Regions from separate parts of the Streptomyces lusitanus genome, predicted to be linked through region 4. Evidence: riboswitches for the same ligand, from Rfam matches in the RefSeq annotation. Region 4 holds a riboswitch; each other region holds the start of a gene.
The links. A riboswitch is a leader RNA that binds a small molecule or an ion and turns the genes downstream of it on or off. The one in region 4 is predicted to bind cobalamin.

Region 1: another riboswitch for cobalamin. It lies ahead of ACFOSY_RS27750 (cobalamin biosynthesis protein); the one in region 4 lies ahead of ACFOSY_RS12810 (ABC transporter substrate-binding protein).
Region 2: another riboswitch for cobalamin. It lies ahead of ACFOSY_RS03895 (ribonucleoside-diphosphate reductase subunit alpha); the one in region 4 lies ahead of ACFOSY_RS12810 (ABC transporter substrate-binding protein).
Region 3: another riboswitch for cobalamin. It lies ahead of ACFOSY_RS10390 (energy-coupling factor ABC transporter permease); the one in region 4 lies ahead of ACFOSY_RS12810 (ABC transporter substrate-binding protein).

What each region holds. Positions count from the first base shown of each region.
Region 1 covers NZ_JBHRWL010000021.1:58,091-63,824, forward strand. The annotation lists gene ACFOSY_RS27740 (inorganic phosphate transporter) at 1-929, shown strand, start outside; gene ACFOSY_RS27745 (hypothetical protein) at 958-1,179, shown strand; cobalamin riboswitch at 1,373-1,492, shown strand; gene ACFOSY_RS27750 (cobalamin biosynthesis protein) at 1,611-2,552, shown strand; gene ACFOSY_RS27755 (cobyric acid synthase) at 2,549-4,060, shown strand; gene cobN (cobaltochelatase subunit CobN) at 4,057-5,734, shown strand, end outside.
Region 2 covers NZ_JBHRWL010000002.1:537,195-542,928, forward strand. The annotation lists gene ACFOSY_RS03890 (ribonucleotide-diphosphate reductase subunit beta) at 1-678, opposite strand, end outside; gene ACFOSY_RS03895 (ribonucleoside-diphosphate reductase subunit alpha) at 735-3,092, opposite strand; cobalamin riboswitch at 3,218-3,348, opposite strand; gene ACFOSY_RS03900 (GNAT family N-acetyltransferase) at 3,424-3,927, opposite strand; gene mctP (monocarboxylate uptake permease MctP) at 4,006-5,634, opposite strand; gene ACFOSY_RS03910 (DUF3311 domain-containing protein) at 5,631-5,734, opposite strand, start outside.
Region 3 covers NZ_JBHRWL010000006.1:179,345-185,078, forward strand. The annotation lists gene ACFOSY_RS10385 (ABC transporter substrate-binding protein) at 1-1,520, opposite strand, end outside; cobalamin riboswitch at 1,723-1,905, shown strand; gene ACFOSY_RS10390 (energy-coupling factor ABC transporter permease) at 1,936-2,655, shown strand; gene ACFOSY_RS10395 (energy-coupling factor ABC transporter substrate-binding protein) at 2,652-3,056, shown strand; gene cbiQ (cobalt ECF transporter T component CbiQ) at 3,064-3,813, shown strand; gene ACFOSY_RS10405 (energy-coupling factor ABC transporter ATP-binding protein) at 3,810-4,661, shown strand; gene ACFOSY_RS10410 (hypothetical protein) at 4,640-5,155, opposite strand; gene ACFOSY_RS10415 (DNA repair ATPase) at 5,293-5,734, opposite strand, start outside.
Region 4 covers NZ_JBHRWL010000007.1:210,906-216,639, forward strand. The annotation lists gene ACFOSY_RS12785 (ABC transporter substrate-binding protein) at 1-375, shown strand, start outside; gene ACFOSY_RS12790 (FecCD family ABC transporter permease) at 432-1,397, shown strand; gene ACFOSY_RS12795 (ABC transporter ATP-binding protein) at 1,402-2,208, shown strand; gene ACFOSY_RS12800 (hypothetical protein) at 2,438-2,653, shown strand; gene ACFOSY_RS12805 (heavy-metal-associated domain-containing protein) at 2,862-3,074, shown strand; cobalamin riboswitch at 3,236-3,414, shown strand; gene ACFOSY_RS12810 (ABC transporter substrate-binding protein) at 3,536-5,065, shown strand; gene ACFOSY_RS12815 (ABC transporter permease) at 5,079-5,734, shown strand, end outside.

The DNA.
Region 1 (5,734 bases), on a different contig from region 4:
GTCTGATCGGCGCGACGGTCGCCTCCGCCGGCTTCGGCGCGGTGCACGGCGACGTGCTCGTCACCAAGGTCCTGCTCCCCGCGATCGCCGCCCCGCTGGTGGCCGGCATCGCCGCGATGCTCGCCACCCGGCTCACCTACCGCCTGGGCCGCGACGCCGACACCAAGGCCTCCGAGAAGGGCTACCGTGCCGGGCAGATCGCCTCGGCCGGCCTGGTCTCCCTGGCCCACGGCACCAACGACGCCCAGAAGACGATGGGCATCATCACCCTCGCCCTGGTCGCGGGCGGCGCCGTCGCCCCCGACTCCGACCCGCCGGTGTGGGTCATCCTCTCCGCGGGTCTCGCCATCGCGCTGGGCACCTACCTGGGCGGCTGGCGCATCATCCGCACCATGGGCAAGGGCCTGACCGACCTCCAGCCGCAGCAGGGCTTCGCCGCCCAGACCAGCGCCGCGACGGTCATCCTGGCCTCCTCGCACCTGGGCTTCTCCCTCTCCACGACGCACTCCGTGTCCGGTTCCGTGATGGGCGCCGGCCTCGGCCGCAAGGGCGGCGTGGTCCGCTGGTCCACGGCCACCCGGATGTTCGTCGCCTGGGGCCTGACCCTGCCGGCCGCCGCCCTGGTCGCGGCCCTCGCCGAGTGGGTGTGCGGCTTCGGGAGCTGGGGCACGGCCGTGGTGGCCGTCTTCCTGGTCGCCTCCAGCGCGGCCATCTGGAAGATCTCCCGGCGCGAGGTCGTCGACCACACCAACGTCAACGAGCACGACACCCCCGAGGCCTCCGAGGAGCCCGCCGGTGTGGTCACCCAGGCGATCGCCGCCGTGACCCCGCCGCCGGCCGGCCCCGCCGCCGAGGAGCTCTCCGCCACCATCCCCGCGCCGGTCGGCGCCGACCCGCAGGCCCCGTCGGCCGCCTCGACGACCGTCTGACCGCGTCCGGCACGAAGGAAGAAGCAGCATGAAGATCGACTGGGCGGCCCTCGGCTCCGTGTTCGGCGTCAGCCTCGTGGTCACCGTGGCCCTGGTGGCCCTGTTCACCCTCGGCATCTCCGGTCTGTCCCGCCGCGAGCGGGCGACCGCCGAGGGCCGGTCCGCGGGCCTCGCGGTCACCGGCGCCTACGCCTGCTTCGCCGCGTGCGCGGCGGCGGTGGGCTACGGCATCTACCTGATCATGGCCTGACCACCGGGCCGCACGCGTGAGCGGGCGGGGCAGGAGCAGCGGCTCCCGTCCCGCCCTTCGCCGTGTCCGCGCCCCCGCCGGCCGGTCACGGCGTGCACGGCCGTCACCCACGTGAGCCCCTCTGTGGGCCTCGGCACACTTCAGCCCCGCAGGTCAACGGCAAGTTGACGGCCCTTCCGGGGGCATGGTGGACTGCCTCCGCCATTACGGCGGCAGGAGAGGAAGCCGGTGCGAATCCGGCGCGGTCCCGCCACTGTCACCGGGGTCACCACCCCCGGGAGCCAGGAACTCTCGCCGCCGGTCTCGTCGAACCAGGGCGCGGACACCCTGAGTGAGGACATATCGCCATGCGCGGCAGCCTGCCGAGGTCGACCAGCGACACCCCACCCCCCTTCGGGGCCGTTCCCTCCGGATCCGTCACCGGCTGACCCATGGGTGCCGATCGCGTGTTCGCGTACGGCGCCGCCGCCGGCCTCCTCGGCGACCTGCTGCTCGGCGATCCGCGCCGTGGGCATCCGGTCGCCGCTTTCGGGCGGGCCGCGGCCGCCGTGGAGCGGGTGCTGTGGCGCGACGACCGGGGCCGCGGAGCCGTGCACACCGCCGTGTGCGTCGGCGGAGCCGTCGCGTCGGCCGCCCTCGCCTCCCGTCTCGTACGCTCCTCCCCCGCCGCCTCCACGGCCCTGACCGGCGTCGCCACCTGGGCCGTCGTCGGCGGGACCTCGCTGGCCCGCGAGGCCCGCGTCATCGCGCGGGCGCTGGAGGCCGGGGACGTCGAGGCCGCCCGGGAGCGGCTGCCGCACCTGTGCGGGCGTGACCCGCAGGCCCTGGACGCCGACGGGATCGCCCGCGCCGTGGTGGAGTCCGTCGCCGAGAACACCTCCGACGCCGTGGTGGGCGCCCTGGTGTGGGGCGCGGTCGCCGGGGTGCCGGGTCTGGTGGGCTTCCGGGCCGTCAACACCCTGGACGCGATGGTGGGTCACAGGTCGCCCCGCTACCGCCGCTACGGCTGGGCGTCCGCCCGCCTCGACGACGTCGCCGGCTGGCCGGGGGCACGCCTGACGGCCGTCCTCGCCGCGCTCACCGGGCCCGACCCGCGCGGCGCCGTACGGGCGTGGCGCGCGGACGCGGCGAAGCACCCCAGCCCCAACGCCGGTCCCGTCGAGGCGTCCTTCGCGGGCGCGCTCGGCGTACGGCTCGGCGGGCCCCTCTCCTACGGCGGCCGGGTCGAGCACCGGCCCGTCCTCAACGGCGGCGGACGCCCCGTCGCCGTCTCCGACATCGACCGGGCGGTGCGCCTGTCACGGCGCGTCGGCTGGCTGGCGCTGGCGGCCGGTGTGGCGGCGCGGCGCGTGCTGAAGGGACGTGCGACGTGAGCGGTGGCGGACTGCTGGTCGCCGGGACCACCTCGGACGCCGGCAAGAGCGTGGTCACCGCCGGGATCTGCCGGTGGCTGGTGCGCCAGGGCGTGAAGGTCGCGCCGTTCAAGGCGCAGAACATGTCGCTGAACTCGTTCGTGACGCGGGAGGGCGCCGAGATCGGCCGGGCGCAGGCCATGCAGGCCCAGGCGTGCCGCGTCGAGCCGACCGCGCTGATGAACCCGGTGCTGCTGAAGCCGGGCGGCGAGCGATCCAGCCAGGTGGTGCTGATGGGCCGCCCGGTCGGCGAGATGAGCGCCCGCGGCTACCACGGCGGACGGCAGGAACAACTGCTCGGCACGGTCCTCGACTGTCTGGAGCGGCTGCGGGGCACGTATGACGCAGTGATCTGCGAGGGGGCCGGCAGCCCGGCCGAGATCAATCTGCGGCGCACCGACATCGTGAACATGGGCGTCGCACGCAACGCGGGCCTGCCGGTCCTCGTCGTCGGCGACATCGACCGGGGCGGCGTCTTCGCGTCCTTCTTCGGCACCGTCGCGCTGCTCTCCCCCGAGGACCAGGCACTGGTCGCCGGGTTCCTGGTGAACAAGTTCCGCGGCGACGTCTCGCTCCTGGAGCCGGGCCTGGACATGCTGCACGGCCTGACCGGGCGGCGCACGTACGGCGTGCTGCCGTTCCGGCACGGGCTCGGCATCGACGAGGAGGACGGACTCAGGGTGTCGCTGCGGGGCACCGTGCGGGAGTCCGTGGTCGCGGCTCCGGTCGGCGAGGACGTGCTGCGGGTCGCCGTGTGCGCGGTGCCGCTGATGTCCAACTTCACCGACGTGGACGCGCTCGCCGCCGAACCGGGCGTCGTGGTGCGGTTCGTGGACCGCCCCGAGGAACTGGCCGACGCCGACCTCGTGGTCGTACCGGGGACGCGCGGGACCGTGAAGGCGCTGGAGTGGCTGCGGGAGCGCGGGCTGGCGGACGCGCTGCGGCGGCGGGCGGCCGAGGGGCGGCCCGTGCTGGGGATCTGCGGCGGCTTCCAGGTGCTCGGCGAGCACATCGAGGACGACGTCGAGAGCCGGCGGGGACGGGTCGACGGGCTCGGCGTGCTGCCCGTACGGGTGCGGTTCGCGCGGGAGAAGACCCTCACGCGTCCGTCGGGCGAAGCCCTCGGTGAGCCCGTCGAGGGGTACGAGATCCATCACGGGGTCGCCGAGGTCCTCGGCGGCGAACCCTTCCTGGACGGGTGCCGGGTCGGACAGACCTGGGGCACCCACTGGCACGGCTCGCTGGAGTCGGACGCCTTCCGGCGGGCCTTCCTGCGCGAGGTGGCGCGGGCCGCGGGCCGCCGCTTCGTGCCGGCCCCCGACACCTCCTTCGCCGCGCTGCGCGAGGAGCAGCTCGACCGGCTCGGCGACCTGATCGAACAGCACGCGGACACGGACGCGCTGTGGCGGCTCATCGAGTCCGGCGCGCCGACAGGACTGCCCTTCATCCCACCGGGAGCGCCCGCATGAGCACAGTGTTGTTGTTGTCGACCGCCGACACGGACCTGCTGGCGGCCCGGGCCTCCGGCGCCGGCTACCGCATCGGCAACCCCACCCGCGTGGACGTCGCGGAGGAACTGCCCGCGCTGCTCGACGGCGCGGACCTCGCCGTCGTACGGCTGCTCGGCGGCAAGCGCGCCTGGGAGGACGGTCTTGCCGCGCTGAAGGCGTCCGGCATCCCCACGGTGCTGCTCGGCGGGGAGAGCGTGCCGGACGCGGAGCTGATGGCCGAGTCGAGCGTCCCGGCGGGCGTGGTGGCCGAGGCGCTGCGGTACCTCGTCGAGGGCGGCCCGGAGAACCTCGCGGAGCTGGCGCGGTTCCTGTCGGACACCGTGCTGCTGACCGGCGAGGGGTTCGAACAGCCGCGCACGATGCCGGAGTTCGGCGTCCACGGCTCCCGGGACCTCGTGGAGGGCCGCCCGACGGTCGGCGTGCTCTTCTACCGCGCGCACGAACTCAGCGGCAACACCGCCTTCGTGGACACGCTGTGCGACGCGATCGAGGCGCGGGGCGCCAACGCGCTGCCCGTGTACTGCGGTTCGCTGCGCGGCGCGGACCCGAAGCTGTACGAGCTGCTGGGGCGGGCGGACGCGCTGGTCGCCACGGTGCTGGCGGCCGGCGGCAGCCACGCCTCGCAGGCGTCGGCGGGCGGCGAGGAGGAGGCCTGGGACGTCGGCGCGCTCGCCGAGCTGAACGTGCCGGTGCTGCAAGGGCTGTGCCTCACCACCTCACGGGCGGCCTGGGAGGAGTCCGACGCGGCCCTCTCCCCCATGGACGCGGCGATGCAGGTCGCGATCCCGGAGTTCGACGGGCGGCTGATCACCGTCCCGTTCTCCTTCAAGGAGCAGGGCCCCGACGAGGTGCCGGTGTACGTCGCCGACCCCGAGCGGGCCGCGCGCGTCGCCGGGATCGCCGTACGGCACGCGGCGCTGCGGCACAAGCCGAACGCGGAGAAGAAGCTGGCCCTGGTCTTCACCGCGTACCCGACGAAGCACTCGCGCGTCGGCAACGCGGTGGGGCTGGACACGCCCGCCTCGGCGGTGCGCGTCCTGGACGCGCTGCGGGACGCCGGGTACGTGGTCGAGGGACACCCTGCCGAGGGCGACGAGCTGATCCACCGGCTGATCTCCGCCGGCGGGCACGACGTGGAGTGGCTGACGGAGGAGCAGCTGGCCGCCGCGCCCGCGCGGGTGCCGCTGGCCGACTACCGGGCCTGGTTCGAGACGCTCGACCCGGAGCTCAAGGAGGCGATGACGCAGGCGTGGGGTGAGCCGCCGGGCTCGCTGTACGTCGACGGGGACGACATCGTGCTGGCGTCCCTCCAGTTCGGGAACGTCGTCGTGATGATCCAGCCGCCGCGCGGCTTCGGCGAGAACCCCATCGCGATCTACCACGACCCCGACATGCCGCCCTCGCACCACTACCTGGCCGCCTACCGCTGGCTGGAGAACACTTTCGGCGCGGACGCGGTCGTGCACATGGGCAAGCACGGCACGATGGAGTGGCTGCCCGGCAAGGGCCTCGGGCTGAGCGCCGGGTGCGCGCCGGACGCGGTGCTGGGCGACCTGCCGCTGGTCTACCCGTTCATCGTCAACGACCCCGGTGAGGGCACCCAGGCGAAGCGGCGCGGGCACGCGACGGTGG
Region 2 (5,734 bases), on a different contig from region 4:
GTCGGTGACCTGCCGCCCGAGCTCCTCGTCGAACAGCTCCGGCTCCTCCTTGCGCACGGTGTCCACCACGTCGAACGCGAACGACATGTGCATCGTCTCGTCGCGGAACACCCAGTTGGTGCCGGTCGCCAGGCCGTGCAGCAGACCCCGGCTGCGGAACCAGTACACGTAGGCGAACGCGCCGTAGAAGAACAGGCCCTCGATGCAGGCGGCGAAGCAGATCAGGTTCAGCAGGAAGCGGCGCCGGTCGGCCTTCGACTCCAGCCGGTCGATCTTCTCCACCGAGTCCATCCACCGGAAGCAGAACTCGGCCTTCTCCCGGATGGACGGGATGTTCTCCACGGCCGCGAAGGCCGCCGCCCGGTCGTCCGGGTCGGGCAGATAGGTGTCCAGCAGGGTCAGGTAGAACTGGACGTGCACGGCCTCCTCGAACAGCTGCCGCGACAGGTACAGCCTGGCCTCGGGCGAGTTGATGTGCTTGTACAGCGTCAGCACCAGGTTGTTCGCCACGATCGAGTCGCCGGTGGCGAAGAACGCCACCAGCCGGCCGATCAGATGCTGCTCCTCGGGCGTCAGCTTCGCCAGGTCGGCGACGTCCGAGTGCAGGTCCACCTCCTCGACGTGCCAGGTGTTCTTGATCGCGTCCCGGTAGCGCTCGTAGAAGTCCGGGTAGCGCATGGGGCGCAGGGTCAGCTCGAAGCCGGGGTCGAGCAGGTTCTTGGTCGTGCTGGTGGTCACTGGCAGGCCTCGCAGGATTCGGGGTTCTCGAGGGAGCAGGCGACGGCCTCGGGGTCGGCCGGCTGCTGGACGGGGACGGCGGCGCGGGCCGCGCGGGCGATCCGGGTCGCCGGGCGGGAGCGCAGGTAGTAGGTGGTCTTCAGCCCCTGCTTCCAGGCGTAGGCGTACATCGAGGAGAGCTTGCCGATGGTCGGCGTCTCCAGGAACAGGTTCAGCGACTGCGCCTGGTCCAGGAACGGGGTGCGGGCGGCGGCCATGTCGATCAGACCGCGCTGCGGGATCTCCCACGCCGTGCGGTACAGCCGCCGTACGTCCTCGGGGATCCAGGCGAAGTCCTGCACCGAGCCGCCCGCCTCGCGCAGCGCCTCCCGGGTGCGCGCGTCCCACACGCCGAGCCGCTTGAGGTCCTCCACCAGGTAGGAGTTGACCTGGAGGAACTCCCCGGACAGCGTCTCGCGCTTGAACAGGTTGGACACCTGCGGCTCGATGCACTCGTACACGCCGGCGATGGACGCGATGGTCGCGGTGGGCGCGATCGCCAGCAGCAGCGCGTTGCGCAGGCCCGTGGCGGCGATCCGGGTCCGCAGCGCCGCCCAGCGCTCCGGCCAGGCGAGCTCGACGCCGTAGTGGTCGGGGTGCAGCACGCCCCGCGCGGTGCGGGTCTTCTCCCAGGCGGGCAGCGGGCCGTGCCGCTCGGCGAGGGCGGCCGACGTCTCGTACGCGGCGAGCATGATCCGCTCGGCGATCCGGGTGGACAGCTCCTTCGCCTCGGGGGAGTCGAAGGGCAGCCGCATCCGGAACAGCACGTCCTGGAGCCCCATCACGCCCAGACCCACCGGACGCCAGCGGCTGTTGGACCGGGACGCCTCCTCGGTCGGGTAGAAGTTGATGTCGACCACCCGGTCCAGGAACGTCACGGCGGTGCGGACCGCCGCGTCCAGACGCTCCCAGTCCATGCCGTCCCCGCCGGCGAAGGCCGCGAGGTTGACCGAGCCGAGGTTGCAGACCGCCGTCTCCCCGTCGTCGGTGACCTCCAGGATCTCCGTGCACAGGTTCGAGGAGTGGACGACGTGTCCCGGCTCGGCGGTCTGGTTGGCGGTGCGGTTGGCGGTGTCCTTGAACGTCATCCAGCCGTTGCCGGTCTGCGCGAGGGTGCGCATCATCCGGCCGTACAGCTCGCGCGCCGGGATCGTCCTGCGGGCCAGGCCCTTCGCCTCGGCGGCGCGGTAGGCCGCGTCGAACTCCTCGCCCCACAGGTCGACCAGCTCGGGCACGTCCACCGGGGAGAACAGCGACCACTGCCCGTCGGCGTCGACGCGGCGCATGAACTCGTCCGGCACCCAGTGCGCCAGGTTCAGGTTGTGCGTACGGCGGGCGTCCTCACCGGTGTTGTCGCGCAGTTCGAGGAACTCCTCGATGTCCGCGTGCCAGGTCTCCAGGTAGACCGCCGCCGCGCCCTTGCGCCGGCCGCCCTGGTTCACGGCGGCGACCGAGGCGTCCAGCGTCTTCAGGAACGGCACGATGCCGTTGGAGTGCCCGTTGGTGCCGCGGATCAGCGAACCCCGGGCGCGGACGCGGGAGAAGGACAGGCCGATGCCGCCGGCGTGCTTCGACAGGCGGGCGACCTGGTGGTAGCGCTGGTAGAGGGAGTCCAGCTCGTCCGCGGGGGAGTCCAGGAGGTAGCAGGACGACATCTGCGGGTGGCGGGTGCCCGAGTTGAACAGCGTGGGGGAGGAGGGCAGGTAGTCCAGCCGGCTCATCAGCCCGTACAGCGCGGCGACCTCCTCCAGCGCCCGCTCGCTGTCGTCCTCGGCGAGCCCGCAGGCGACCCGCAGCAGGAAGTGCTGGGGCGTCTCGACGACCTTGCGGGTGACCGGGTGACGCAGCAGGTAGCGGCTGTGCAGGGTGCGCAGCCCGAAGTAGCCGAAGCGGTCGTCGGCGCCGGTGTCGACCAGCGCGTCCAGACGGGCCGCGTGGAGCCGGACGAAGGCGGCGGTGCGGTCGGCGATCAGACCCTCGCGGTACCCGGTCGCGACCGACCCGGTGAACGAGGTGACGCCCTGCGAGGCGGCCTCGGCGCGGATGGCGAGGGTCAGCAGCCGGGCGGCGAGCCGGGAGTAGGCGGGGTCCTCGGAGATCAGCCCGGCGGCCGCCTCGGTGGCCAGTTCCCGCAGCTCCGCCTCGTCGGCGGCGGCGGACCGGCCGCGCAGCGCGGCCGCGGCCACCCGGCCGGGGTCGGCGTCGGGCAGGTCGGCGGTCAGCTGGGTCAGGGTCCGCAGCAGCGCGGCACCGGGACCGTCGCTCTCCTCGGTCACGCGGGTCGCTGAAGCCGGATCGGCTGGCGCGATGGTCACGTGTGGCTCTCCCTCGCTCGGCACGGGGGCCTCGAAGAGCGCAGGGGGCAGCACACGAACGCACGCGGCGTCGCGTCCACCGGCCCATTCCGCGAGGCCCGGACGTCAGGGCACCCGGACCGGAAGGGCCGGGCGCACTGTCGGCAGGTCCTCGGACTGACTCCCGTGCGCGCCCGTGGGCAGGCATGGGTACACCGTTGCGGGACAGTTCCGGATTCGCACCGGATTCCCCTGCGACGACAGCGAGCACGAGCATACATCTTGTGCCGGGTGCGGCTGGCGGACCCATATGTTGTGTCGCGCGGGCCGGGCGACGGCCCGCGCGGAGCCGTCAGAGCGTCAGCTCGTAGACCACCAGCATGATGTCGTCCAGCTCCGGCAGCGGATTCCAGTCCCGCGCCGGGGCGCGCGTGAAGCCCAGCCGCTCGTAGACCCGGTGCGCGGCGTGCATCGTGCGCTGGGTGGACAGCACCATCCGCTCCCGGCCGAGCGCCCGCGCCCGGTCGACGCAGGCGCGCACCAGCGCCTCGCCGGCGCCCCGGCCGCGGTGGTCGCGGGAGACCGCCAGCATGCGTATCTCCGCCTCGCCCGGCTCCGCGATGTCGGCCATGGGCCCCGGGCCGGGCACGAAGGTCACCCCGCCCAGCAGCGCGCCGTGCTCCACGGCGACCAGCACCTCGGCCGCCGCCGCCCGCTTCGCCACGTCCCGCAGCTCGCCGAGGTAGCTGTCGCTCTCCCCGAAGTCCAGCAGCCCGTCGCCGAGATAGGCCTGGGCGGTGATCTCACCGAGTTCCGCGTGTTCGCCGGCCGTCACCGGCCGGATGACGATGTCCATGAGGGGAGTCTGCCGTACGGGTACGACAGCGGGCCGCCGGTTTTCCACCGGCGGCCCGCTGCCCTGGACGCGACGGCGTCAGTGCGCGCTGCCCGCCGTGGCCGGCGGGAGCTCCACCTGGACGCCCGGGTCGCCGGCGTCCGCCGTGTAGTCCTGCGGCTTGGTCTCGTCGACGCCCTCCGGCGCCTTGACCGCCCGCATGACGAAGGTCAGGACGACCGTGACCAGCACGTTGAGCACGAACGCGGTGAGACCGATGTAGCCGATCTCCCCGATGCCCGGGATCTCGTCCGAGGACCCGCCGAAGTGCTTCTGCGTCGGCGAGGCCACCCCGTACGCGGCGACCGTGCCGTAGATCATGCCGACCGCCCAGCCGCCGATCAGCGCCCAGCGGTGGAACCAGCGGGTGAACAGGCCGCCCACCAGCGCCGGGAAGGTCTGGAGGATCCAGATGCCGCCCAGCAGCTGGAAGTTGATCGCGACGGTCTTGTCCATGGTCAGCACGAAGACCAGCGCGCCCACCTTCACCAGCAGGGACACGACCTTGGAGACGGCGGTCTCCTGCTTGGGCGTCGCGTCCGGCTTGATGAAGTCCTTGTAGATGTTGCGGGTGAACAGGTTCGCCGCCGCGATCGACATGATCGCCGCCGGCACCAGCGCGCCGATGCCGATGGCCGCGAAGGCCACACCGGCGAACCAGTCCGGGAACATGTTCTCGAACAGCTGCGGGATGGCCAGCTGGCCGTTCTGCACCTTCACCCCGGCCGCGATCGCCATGAACCCGAGCAGCGCCAGCAGGCCCAGCATCAGCGAGTACAGCGGCAGGATCGTGGTGTTGCGGCGGATCACCTCACGGCTGCGCGAGGACAGCGTCGCGGTGATCGAGTGCGGGTACATGAACAGCGCGAGCGCCGAGCCCAGCGCGAGGGTGGCGTACGTCCACTGGCCCGCCTCGCCCGGCACCGTAGCGCCGCGCGGCGCGCCCGTGGCCGGGTTGGTCTGGCTGTACGCCTCGGTCGCCTTGGCGAAGATCTCGTCGAAGCCGCCCAGCTTGATCGGGATGTAGATGATCGCCACCGCGATCACGATGTAGATCAGCGTGTCCTTGACGAACGCGATCAGCGCGGGCGCCCGCAGCCCCGACGAGTAGGTGTACGCGGCCAGCACACCGAAGGCGATGAGCAGCGGCAGGTCCTTGATGAACCAGTTGGTGTTCTCGCCGCCGCCGACGCCCATCACGTCCAGCACGGCCTGGATGCCGACCAGCTGGAGCGCGATGTACGGCATCGTCGCCAGGATGCCGGTGACCGCGACGGCCAGCGAAAGACCCTTCGAGCCGAACCGCCCGCGCACGAAGTCGGAGGTCGTCACATAGCCGTGCTTGTGCGACACCGACCACAGCCGGGGCAGGAAGGTGAAGATCAGCGGGTACACCAGGATCGTGTACGGCACCGCGAAGAAGCCGGCCGCGCCCGCCGCGTAGATCGCCGCCGGGACGGCCACGAAGGTGTACGCGGTGTACAGGTCGCCGCCCAGCAGGAACCAGGTGACCCAGGTGCCGAACGAGCGCCCGCCCAGGCCCCACTCGTCGAGGGTGTGCTCGTTCGCGGCCCTGCGCCAGCGCGCGGCCAGGAAGCCCATCACGGTGACGAGCAGGAAGAAGAAGATGAAGACGGCGAGTGCCACGCCGTTCACGCCGTCGTTCACTGCTCCGCACCGCCCTTCCGGTCCGCGCGGGCGCGCTGGTCACGCTGCCAGAGCTTGTACGCGACCATCGTCAGGACGGTCGAGATCAGCACCCACAGCA
Region 3 (5,734 bases), on a different contig from region 4:
TGGGTGGTGAGGCCCTTCCAGCGGTCGGCGAGTACGTACAGGTGGTCGATGTGGGTGAGGAAGGTGTAGCCGGGGTCCTTGACGAGGGCGCGCTGGAGGGCGTCGTAGGCGGCCTCGCGGGACTTGCGGTCCTGGGTGCGGCGGCCGGTCTCCAGGGCCCGGTCGACGGCCGGGTTGTCGTAGTGCGCCATGTTGTTGAAGCCGTCGCCGGCGAGGGAGGAGTGCAGGAGGGTGTAGAGGCCGAAGTCGGGGTCGCCGGTGCTGCCGAAGCCGGCGAGGACGGCGTCGTGCTTCATGCGCGGCTCGATGACCTCCCAGGTGGCGCTCTCCACGCGGACGTCGATGCCGGCCTTCTTGGCGTCGGACGCGTAGGCGAGGGCGTGGTCCTGGCGGACCTTGTCGCCGGAGGGGTAGTACAGCGTGAAGCGTGCGGGGCGGCCGTCCTTGGCGCGGATACCGTCCCCGCCCTTCGTCCAGCCGGCGGCGTCGAGGACGCGGCCGGCCTCGGCGAGGTCCTGCTTCCGCTCGACGTCCTTGGTGAACCAGGGGTCGTCGACGGGCAGCGGGCCGTAGGCGGGGCGGCCGGCGCCGTCGAGGATCTTGTCGACCATGGCCTGCCGGTCGACGGCGAGGTCGAGGGCGCGGCGGATCGCGGTGTCGCCGGTGACGGGGTTGCCGCTGGGGAGGGTGACGGCCCGGAAGTCGTAGGAGGTGGCCCGGTACGTCTTCTTGTCGTCGTCGCTCTTGAAGGTGGCGGCGAGGTTGGGCGGGAGGACGGCGCCGTCGAGGTCGCCGGAGCGGAGCCGGGTGGCGCGGACGTCGTCGTCGGCGACGATCGCCATGGTGAGCTTCTTCACCTTCGGGGCGCCGCCCCAGTAGTGCGGGTTGGCCTTGAAGGTGAGCTTCTCGCCCTTGCGCCAGTCGGCGAGGACGTACGGTCCGGTGCCGACGGGCTCGGTGTTGAAGGGGCCGGTGTTGGGGTCCTGCTTCCCGGCGACGTGCTCGGGGACGATCGGCAGCACCGTGCGGGCGGCGAACGGCGCGTAGGGGTGGTGGAGGGTGAAGACGACCGTGTCGTCGCCCACCGCGCGGACGTCCTTGACGGCCGCGAGTTCGCTCTTGGCGGTGTTGTTGGTGTCGTCGTCGAGGATCGTGCGGTACGTGAAGACGACGTCCCGCGCGGTCAGCGGCTTGCCGTCGCTGAACTTCACGCCCTCGCGCAGGGTGTACGTGTAGGTGCGTCCGCCGTCCGTGATCCGCGGAAGTGCCCTGGCCAGCGCGGGCTTCAGGGTCAGGTCGGCGGTGCGGGCGAGGAGGCCGTCGAAGAGCTTGGAGTTGCCGTCCTTGCCGTAGCCGAGGAGCGGGCTGAGGGTGTCGGGCTCGGAGGAGACGCCGATCACGACGGACTCGGCCGCGGCCGCGCCGTCCGTGGTGCCGGAGCCGCCCGGCGCGGAGCAGGCGGAGACCGCCGCGGCCGTCGCCAGCGCGGCGGCGGCGCCGCGTATCAGTCGGGTCGTCATCGAACCTCACATCCCTCTTGCCTGAAAATCGCTGTTGCATATTAGTTGCAGCAGGACTCTGCCCAGGACGGCGGCCCCTCAGTCACCCGTTCGAGCACGACGGGGCCACCAGCCCGAACACGCAGGTGTGCGCCGGGTCGCGAGCTGCCGGGCGCCCTCCGCGCGCCCCCCGTCGGCGCTTGTCACCGGGCCACCACGGGGACTACTGTCACCACGCCTTGGTGACGGGAAATCGGTGCGATACCGGTGCGGCCCTCGCCACTGTGATCGGGAAGTCCGGCTCCAGTCCTCACGGACAGCCACTGGGTCCCTCGGGACCCGGGAAGGCGGAGCACGGGCGGTGGTACCCGTCAGCCAGGAGACCGGCCAAGGCGCGTCAACCATCCACGAGGTGCTGGAGAGGGTCTGCTGAGCCATGCACATAGCCGAGGGTTTCCTGCCTCCGGCGCACGCGGTCGCCTGGGGCGTCGCGTCGGCGCCGTTCGTCGTCCACGGAGCCCGGTCGCTCGTCCGTGACGTGAGAGAACATCCCGAGAGCACACTCCTGCTGGGCGCGTCCGGCGCGTTCACGTTCGTCCTGTCCGCACTGAAACTGCCCTCGGTGACCGGGAGTTGCTCCCACCCCACCGGCACCGGGCTGGGCGCGATCCTGTTCCGGCCGCCGGTGATGGCGGTGCTCGGGACCATCACCCTGCTGTTCCAGGCGCTGCTGCTGGCCCACGGCGGGCTCACCACGCTCGGCGCGAACGTCTTCTCCATGGCGATCGTCGGCCCCTGGGCCGGGTACGCCGTCTACCGGCTGCTGCGCCGGTACGACGTGTCGCTGATGGGCGCGGTGTTCTGCGCCGCGTTCGTCGCCGACCTGTCGACGTACTGCGTGACGAGCGTGCAGCTGGCGCTGGCGTTCCCGGACCCGGGCAGCGGATTCCTGGGCGCGCTGGGCAAGTTCGGCTCCATCTTCGCCGCCACGCAGATCCCGCTCGCGGTCAGCGAGGGGCTGCTGACCGTGCTGGTGATGCGGCTGCTGGTGCAGTCCAGCAAGGGCGAGCTGACCCGGCTCGGGGTGCTGGTCGCCTCGGCGGCCGGGAAGCAGCGGACCGAGCCGGCCGAGTCGGCCCAGGCGGTGGCCCGATGAGCCGTAACGCGAAGATCAACTCCCTGCTCCTGCTGCTCGTCGCCGCCCTCGCCGTGATCCCGCTGGCGTTCGGGCTCGGCGACCACAAGGAGGAGCCGTTCGCCGGGGCGGACGGCGAGGCGGAGACCGCGATCACCGAGATCGACCCGGACTACGAGCCGTGGTTCTCACCGCTGTACGAACCGCCGTCCGGGGAGATCGAGTCGGCGCTGTTCGCCATTCAGGCCGCGATCGGGGCGGGCGTCCTCGCGTACTACTTCGGGCTGCGGCGCGGACGCCGGCAGGGCGAGGCGCGGGCCCGGGAGCGGGCGGCGGGAGACGCGGGCGCGGTGAATGCGGTGGACACCGCTGGCGCGGGCGACGCGGGCGCGTCCGCCGGCGTGGGCGACGGACGGGACTGACGCTTCCGTGCTGCCGATCGACGCGGCGGCGCACAGCAGCCGCTGGCGCCGCCGTCATCCGGTGGACAAGGCCGTCCTCGGTCTCGGTCTCACCGTCCTCGCGATCTCGCTGCCCGCGTGGCCGGGCGCGGCCCTGGTGCTGGTCACCGCGGTGGTGCTGCTGCTCGGCCCGGCGGGGGTGCCGGCCCGGCGGCTGTGGCGGGCCTACCGGGTGCCGCTGGGCTTCTGCGTCACGGGCGCGGTGACGCTGCTGGTGCGGGTGGGCGGTCCGGGCGGCTTCGTGTCCTGGGCCGAGGACGGGCCGCCGCGCGCCGGGGAGTTGCTGCTGCGCACCTCGGCGGCGTCGCTGGGCGTGCTGCTGTTCGCGTTCACCACCCCGATGTCGGACCTGCTGCCGCGCCTGGTGCGCGCCGGGGTGCCCGCGCCTCTGGTGGACGTGGCGCTGGTGACGTACCGGATGAGCTTCCTGCTGCTGGACTCGGTGCGCCGGGTGCACCGGGCGCAGGCGGCGCGCCTCGGGCACACCACCCGGGCGGCGACCTGGCGTTCGCTCGGCGGGCTCGGCGCGACCGCGTTCGTCCGGTCCTTCGACCGGGCGGCGCGGCTCCAGACCGGGCTCGCGGGCCGCGGCTACGACGGCACCCTGCGCGTGCTGGTGCCCGAGGCCCGGGTGTCCGCCCGGTTCACGGCCGCGAGCGGGGCGCTTCTGGCGGCGCTGGCCGCCCTCACCTTCGTCCTGGAAAGGCCCTTGTCGTGAGCAAGTCCGTGCTGGTCGCCCTGCGGGGTGTGTCGTTCGCGTACGAGGACGGGCCGCCGGTGTTCACCGGGCTCGACTTCGAGGTGCGCGAGGGGCGGGCGCTTGCCCTGCTGGGGCGCAACGGCAGCGGCAAGACGACGTTGATGCGGCTGCTGAGCGGCGGACTGCGTCCGCGGGGCGGTGAGTTGCTGCTGTCGGGCCGTGCGGTGCGGCACGACCGGAAGGGGCTGACGACGCTGCGGACCACCGTGCAGCTGGTGGTGCAGGACCCCGACGACCAGCTGTTCGCCGCGTCCGTGGAGCAGGACGTGTCGTTCGGGCCGCTGAACCTCGGGCTGCCCGACGCGGAGGTGCGCGCGCGGGTCGCGGAGGCGCTGGAGGCGCTGGACATCGCCGCGCTCGCGGACCGGCCCACGCATCTGCTGTCGTACGGGCAGCGCAAGCGGACGGCGATCGCGGGCGCGGTCGCCATGCGGCCGCGGGTGCTGATCCTGGACGAGCCGACGGCGGGCCTCGACCCGGACGGGCAGGAACGGCTCCTTGCCACCCTCGACGGTCTGCGGGCCGCCGGCACGACGGTGGTGATGGCCACGCACGACGTGGACCTCGCCCTGCGCTGGGCCGACGACGCGGCACTCCTCACCCCGTCGGGCGCCCACACGGGACCGGCGGAGGAGACGCTGTCCCGCCGGGACCTCCTCGCGGCGTCGGGCCTGAGGCTCCCGTGGGGCGTGGCGGCGGGCCTGTTCCTGCGGGCGCGGGGCCCGGCCGCCGACGACACGGCCCCGGCTCCCCGCACCCCGGAGGAACTGGTCGCGCTGCTGGGTCAGCAGCCGCCGCAGTTGTAGTACGTGACGTCCCAGTGGTTGCCCTCGTCGGCGTAGACGTTGCCGGAGCCGGAGCGCCACTGGGGGGCTCCGTCGCCGCGGACGCCGATGTAGGCGAAGGTGTTCTTGACGTAGTTCGTCACGCAGGTGTTCTTGCCGAAGTCGAGCTTGTAGCCGTTCCAGTGCGAGTACGTGCCGGAGGCGTGCCCGGTCTCGGTGCCGCCCGTGATGTTCAGGGCGCAGCCGCTGGCCCGCTTCAGGGTCTGGGCGCCCTGGGCCGTGGCCAGGTTCAGCTGGTCGAAGGACGTACAGGTGGGGACGTTGCGGTCGGAGCAGCCGCCGGACGACGACCAGGTGATGCCGACCTCGCGGAACATGGAGGTCGCGGTGGCGTGGCTGATCTTGGTGACGGCGAACGCCTCGCCGGCGGTGCCCACGACGGCGACGCCCGGGGCGACGACGAGGGCGAGAGCGGTCAGGACCGAACGGAGCTTCGGCGCCTTGGCGGTCTTCATGGGGGGACCTTCCTGCTGAGTGCCAGGGTGTGTGGGGCGGCTGTGCAGGCGGAGCAGACAGATGATGCCCGTGGTCTACGCGCGTCCGCCAGAGGACAAAACGGAATGTCGACGCCGGTCCTCTCGGTTCGGCGCGTTCAGCCGTTGCCCTCCTGTCGCGGCGGGGGCGCCGGAAGGTGCCGAGGGGCCGCCGTCGCCCGCGTGATCGCCGATTCGACCGCCGCGATGCGGTCGCCCAGCAGGGCGAGGGCGGAGACCGCACGGGTGAGGGCGTCGTCGTCGGGGGCGCCCAGGGTGAGTGTGCGGACGTGGGCCGCCTTCACCTCCGCCCAGCGGGCGGCCTGTTCGGGTGTGAGCGTGCCCCGCAGCTCCGCCAGCTTCAGCAGGTTCGCCTCGGCGCCGGTGGTGAGGGTCTGGGCCTCGGCCGTGTAGTGGTCCTCGACGACGGCGGACAGTTCGGCGTCGTTCATCACGGGCTGGATCCGCTGGGCGATCTTGTTCATGTTGCGGTAGGAGCCCTGGAGCAGGAACGGCGGCTCGGTGCGGGCGTCGTCGGAGCGGGCCGCGGAGGCGATGTAG
Region 4 (5,734 bases):
CCCAAGGTCATGGTGCTCTTCTCCAACATGTCCATGGGCGGCAACGACTTCAGCTCGGTCGTCGCCAAGGGCATCTACAACGACATCCTCGCCAAGGCCGGCGGCGCCAACGCCTTCGAGAACGCCTCCGAGGGCTCCTTCGCCGACCTGAGCAAGGAAAAGGTCGCCGCCACCGACGTCGACGCCCTCGTCGTCATCGGCTACAACGACCCGGACCCGGCGGCGTACGCCAAGAAACTGCTCAAGGAGTTCCCCCAGTGGCCGGCCGCCAGGAACAACACGTACGTGACGCTGTCCGACTCGATGTACCTCGGTCCCAGCAACGACCTGGCCGTGGAGAAGATCGCGAAGATGCTGCACCCCGACGCCTTCTGAGCCGTCTCAGGATCATGCTGGCGTTCACCCTCCTGCCCGTCGCGCTGGCCGCGACGATGGTGGTGGCCATCAGCATCGGCGCGGTCAACATCCCCCTCGGTGACGTGTGGGCGGTCGTGCTCCACCACGTCACCGGCGCGGATACGGCCCCCTCCGACCCGGCACTCGACCAGATCGTCTGGGACTTCCGCACCCCCCGCGTGGTCCTGGCGGCCCTGGTCGGCGCCGGACTCGCGGTGACCGGGGCGGTCCTGCAGACCGTGGTGTCCAACCCGCTCGCCGACCCCATCGTGCTCGGCTTCTCCTACGGCGCCACACTCGGCGCGGTCCTCGTCATCACCCTCGGCGGCGGCGCAGCCCTCGCCGGTCTCGGGGTGTCCGCGGCGGCCTTCCTCGGCGCGGTGGCCGCGGGCGCGCTCGTCTTCGCCCTCGGGCAGCGGCGGGGACGACTGGCACCGGTCCGCCTGGTGCTGGCCGGCGTCGCCATCGGCTACGTCTTCCTGTCCGCGACCAGCTTCGTCCAGCTCCAGGCGACCCCGACCGAGCTGCGGACGGTCATGTTCTGGATGCTGGGCAGCGTGGCCGGCGCCACATGGGACCAGATCCCCACGGTCACCGTGGTCGTCCTCGTCACGACCGTCCTGCTGTCCCTCTTCGGCCGCCGCCTCAACGTCCTGCTGGCCGGCGACGAGTCGGCCACCGCACTCGGCGTCGACGTCAACCGGCTACGGGCGGTCCTGCTCGTCCTCAGCGCCCTGCTGACCGGCACGGTCATCGCCGTCGCGGGCAGCATCGGCTTCGTCGGCCTGATGATTCCCCACCTGGTGCGGCTGACCACCGGCGCCGACCACCGCCGCCTGCTGCCCCTGACCGCCCTGCTGGGAGCCCTCTACCTGGTACTCGTGGACCTGCTCTCCCGCACCGTCAACCGCCCCAACGAACTGCCGCTGGGCATCCTCACCGCCCTCCTCGGCGCTCCCTTCTTCCTGTGGCTGCTGCGCCGCAACAAGGGTTTGGACTGACCGCATGAAACTCGTCGTCGACCGGCTCCACATCACCCTGGACCGCACCCCGATCCTGCGGGACGTGAGCCTCGAGGCCCGCAAGGGCGACATCGTCGGCCTCGTCGGCCCCAACGGCAGCGGCAAGTCCACCCTGCTGCGCACCGTCTACCGCTCGCTGCGCCCGGCGGGCGGAGCGGTCAGAGTGGGCGAGGACGACGTGTGGGACCTGTCGCCCCGCGCCGCGGCCCGCCGCACGGCCGCCGTCCTCCAGGACGCCGGCGCCAACACCACCGGACTGACCGTCACCGAGATCGTGGCCCTCGGCCGCGCCCCCCACCACGGTCTGCTCGGCCGCGACGGGGAAGAGGACCACATGGCCGTGTCGCAGGCCATCGACCGCTGCGGCGTACGGCCCTTCGCCGACCGGGACTACGCCTCCCTGTCGGGCGGCGAACGCCAACGCGTCCTGCTGGCCCGCGCGTTGGCCCAGAACCCACAGCTCCTGGTCCTCGACGAACTCACCAACCACCTCGACATCCGCGCCCGGTTCGAACTCCTCGACCTCATCCGCGCCACCGGCGTCACCACCCTCGCCGTGCTGCACGACCTCGACCTCGCCGCCCGGCTCTGCGACCACCTGGTCGTCCTGTGCGAGGGAACGGTGGTGGCGGCCGGGCCGGTGCTGGACGTGCTCACACCGGAACTCCTGGCGCGGGTCTTCGGAGTCAACGCCGGCACCGACCTGCACGCGGACGGAGTCGTCCGCATCACCTACGCGGCACGGCCCCTCGCCGACGGCGGAAGCCCGCGGGGCGACGGAAGAACCTGAGTATGCGCGTCAGGCTCCGGGGCGAAGGGAACGGGGCCTCCCCTCAGTTGGTCGTTCGAGACCCGCACGTGGTTCCCGCGGGCCCCGGGACAACGGAAGCACCGGGGGCGGACCGGCGCAGGAGAGCGCGGCACCGTGCTTCGGCCACCGGGCATGGGGGCGCGTCGCCTCGCGGGCCCGGGGTAAGTCTTCCAGCGGTGCCCGATCCGTCCCCGTCAGGGAGCACACCATGAGCGACATCACCGGTCTTGAGCCGTTGGCCACCTTCTGCGGAAACTGCGACTGCGGCTGCCCGCAGCTGTTCGTCGACCCGAGCGCGCCCGAGGAGCGCCGCGTGCTGCTCACCGACGACTTCGGTCAGCGCGTCGAGATGAGCGCCGTACAGTTCGCCTCCCTCGTGGAGGAGGCGAAGGCCGGCAAGCTGGACGGCATCGCGACGGCCTGACGGCCGTCCGCCGAGCGTGCCGTCGGGGCACGCAGGACCGCCGGCAGGCCGAGGGGCACGTCCGCCCGGACGGGTGACCCGTGACACAGGCGGGAACTCGGGCGGGGAACACGGCGACTGAGTGACGGACAGCACCGGATGAACTGTCGTCCCGGTGCATCCGTACCAAGAGGCGTACGTACGCCTCGTCGCACCCAGGAGTCGCGCCATGACCCGTAAGTACCTCGTCACCGGCATGAGCTGCGGGCACTGTGCCGCAAGCATCACCGAGGAGATCTCCCAGGTCCCTGGAGTCACCGGTGTCGACGTCGATGTCGCCGCGGGATCGGTCGCCGTCGACGGCACCGACCTGGACGACACCCGGCTGCGCGCGGCGATCGTGGAGGCGGGATACGAGGTGGCCGAGAGCGCCGCGGCCTGACACGCGCACCCGCGGTGGCGCCGGTCGCCTCCGACAGCTCGGGGCAGGCGGGCGTCGGGGGCGCCGTAAAGCAGCCGGAAAGCAGCCGGAAACGGCCCTGGGGGGCCTCGCACCGCGCGGCTCATCACCCTGTGCGGTGCCCGGCCACGGGCCGCGCCAGGCCGGTCCGGCATAATGCGGGCCGTACACATGAGCGACGGGAACCAGGAAGCCGGTGCGAATCCGGCGCGGTCCCGCCACTGTGACCGGGGAGCGAACCCCATACGCCACGGCCGTACGGCCGGAAGGCGGGGCGAGCGGTGATCCGGCAGCCAGGAGACTGGCCCGTCGCTCCACCGACCGTCCGGGGCGTGGACTCCCCAGGAAGAGGTTCATGATGCGCGTCACGGCCCTCGCCCACGGCCTGCGCAGCGCCTCGCCCCGGGGACCCGTCCGGCGACCAGGGGAAGGCCCAGCAGCCCATGACATCCTCCTTCGCGCGCCGTCGCCTGCTCACCGGGGCGGGAGCCCTCGCCGCCGGAACCCTTCTGGCGGGCTGCTCAGCCGGCGGTGACGGAGGCTCGTCGGGCGGCCGAAGGCTGCGCGCCGCGTTCAGCGCGGGCGGCTCGCAGGAGACCCTCGACCCGCACATCGCGCCGCTCTTCGTCGACCAGGCCCGCGCCAAGGCGCTGTACGACAGCGTGCTCACGTACAAGGACGACATGTCCGTGCAGGCCCGGCTCGCCGAGAGCTGGGAGAGCGACCGGTCCGGCAGCCGCTGGACGGTACGGCTGCGCTCCGACGCCCGCTTCCACGACGGAAGCCCCGTCACCGCCGCCGACGTCCTGTGGAATTACCGGCGCATGGCCGACCCCGCCACCGGAGCCGCCGCACAGCAGCTCTTCTCCGGCGTCGACTTCGCGGCGAGCACCGCCAAAAACCGCGACCTCACCCTCGTCCTGACGGCGCCCGACTTCGAGTTCCCGGCGGCCCTCGGCGCCCCCGGCACCGAGATCGTCCCGAAGGACACCAAGAACTTCGCCAGGCCCGTCGGCTCCGGCCCCTTCCGGTACCGCTCCTTCACGCCGGGCGGCAAGGCCCTCTTCACCGCCTGGGCCGACCACTGGGACGGCGGACCGCACATCGAGGAACTGGAATTCGTGCCCGTCAACGACGAGCGGGCCCGCCTCAACGCCCTGCTGTCCGGCCAGGTCGACTACGCGCACGACCTGACGGCGGCCTCCGCGAGCCGCGTCACCGGCCGCGACGGTCTCGCGGTCCTGCGCAGCAGGCTCAGCACCATGCAGGCCGTGCTGCTGCGGCTGTCCCGCGCCCCCTTCGACGACGCCCGTCTCGTCCAGGCGTTCACCCTCGGACTCGACCGGGACCGGCTCGTCGAGGTCGCCCTGTCCGGCCACGGCACCGCGGGCAACGACCTCTTCGGCATGGGGCTGCGCGCCTACCCCGAGGACCTGGCCCCGCGCGAACGCGACGTCGACCGTGCCCGCGCCCTGGTCAAGGCGGCCGGCGCCGAGGGACTCGCCGTCGCCCTGGAGACCAGCGACGCCGACCCCACCTGGCGTAACGCCTCCACCCTCATCGCCGACCAGCTCAAGGACATCGGCCTGAAGGTCACCCCGCACGTCCGGTCCGCCGCCACCTACTTCGGCGAGGTCAAGGACAAGGGCGTCGCCTTCCACAGCCGCACCGCCACCCTCCCCGTCGTCACCCACCTGCGGTCCCGGCTGCGCAGCGGCGCCGCGAACAACCTCACGGGATACGCGGACGCCACCTTCGACCGGCTGCTCGCCCAGGCCACCGCCACCCGCGACGAGAAGACCCGCCTGGAACTCCTCGACCGCGCCCAGCGCCGTGCCCGGGACCGCGACGGCCAACTGGTGTGGGCGTTCAGCGACTGGAACATCGGCCACAGCGACGCGGTCACCGGACTGCGGGCGGCACCGCCCAACTCCCGCGACTGGGCCCGTTTCGACCGCGTGAAGCTCAGCTGAGGGCGCGCCGTACGTGACGCCGTACCGGCCGCAGACGCCGCCCGCAACCGCATCCGGCGCCGACCCGCCGTACCCCCGAGGACACCGCCGTGGTCTCTCGAACACCGCCGGGTACACGCTGACCAGGACGGCGACGGCGCTGCTCCAGGCCGCCTTCGTACTGGTCGCCGTGTTCGTCCTCACCTCGCTGCTGCCCGGAGACTCCGTGGACGCCGTCCTCGGCGAACAGGGCACCCCCGAACAGCAGCGCCTGGCCCGTGCCGAACTCGGGCTGGACCAACCGGCCTGGACCAGGTTCGTCCACTGGGTCACCGACCTGGGCCACGCCGACCTCGGGCACTCCCTGGTCACCGGTCTGCCCGTCACGGACGAGATCGGCAGCAGGTTCGCGGCGACGGCGGTCCTGGCCGGCGCGGCACTGGCGGTCCTCGTTCCGCTGGCCCTGACGCTGGGCGTCCTGACCGGGCTGCGGGAAGGATCGTTCGCGGACCGGGCCCTCAACGCCTCGGCCCTGGCCCTCCACGCCGTACCGGAGTTCGTCCTCGGCCTGCTGCTGACCGCCTGGCTCAGCGTCGGCCTCGGGCTGCTGCCCGCGACCGCCGCCGGCCTGCGCGGCACCGGGATCCTCACCGAGCCGGCCGTCCTGGTCCTGCCCGTCGGCGTCCTGGT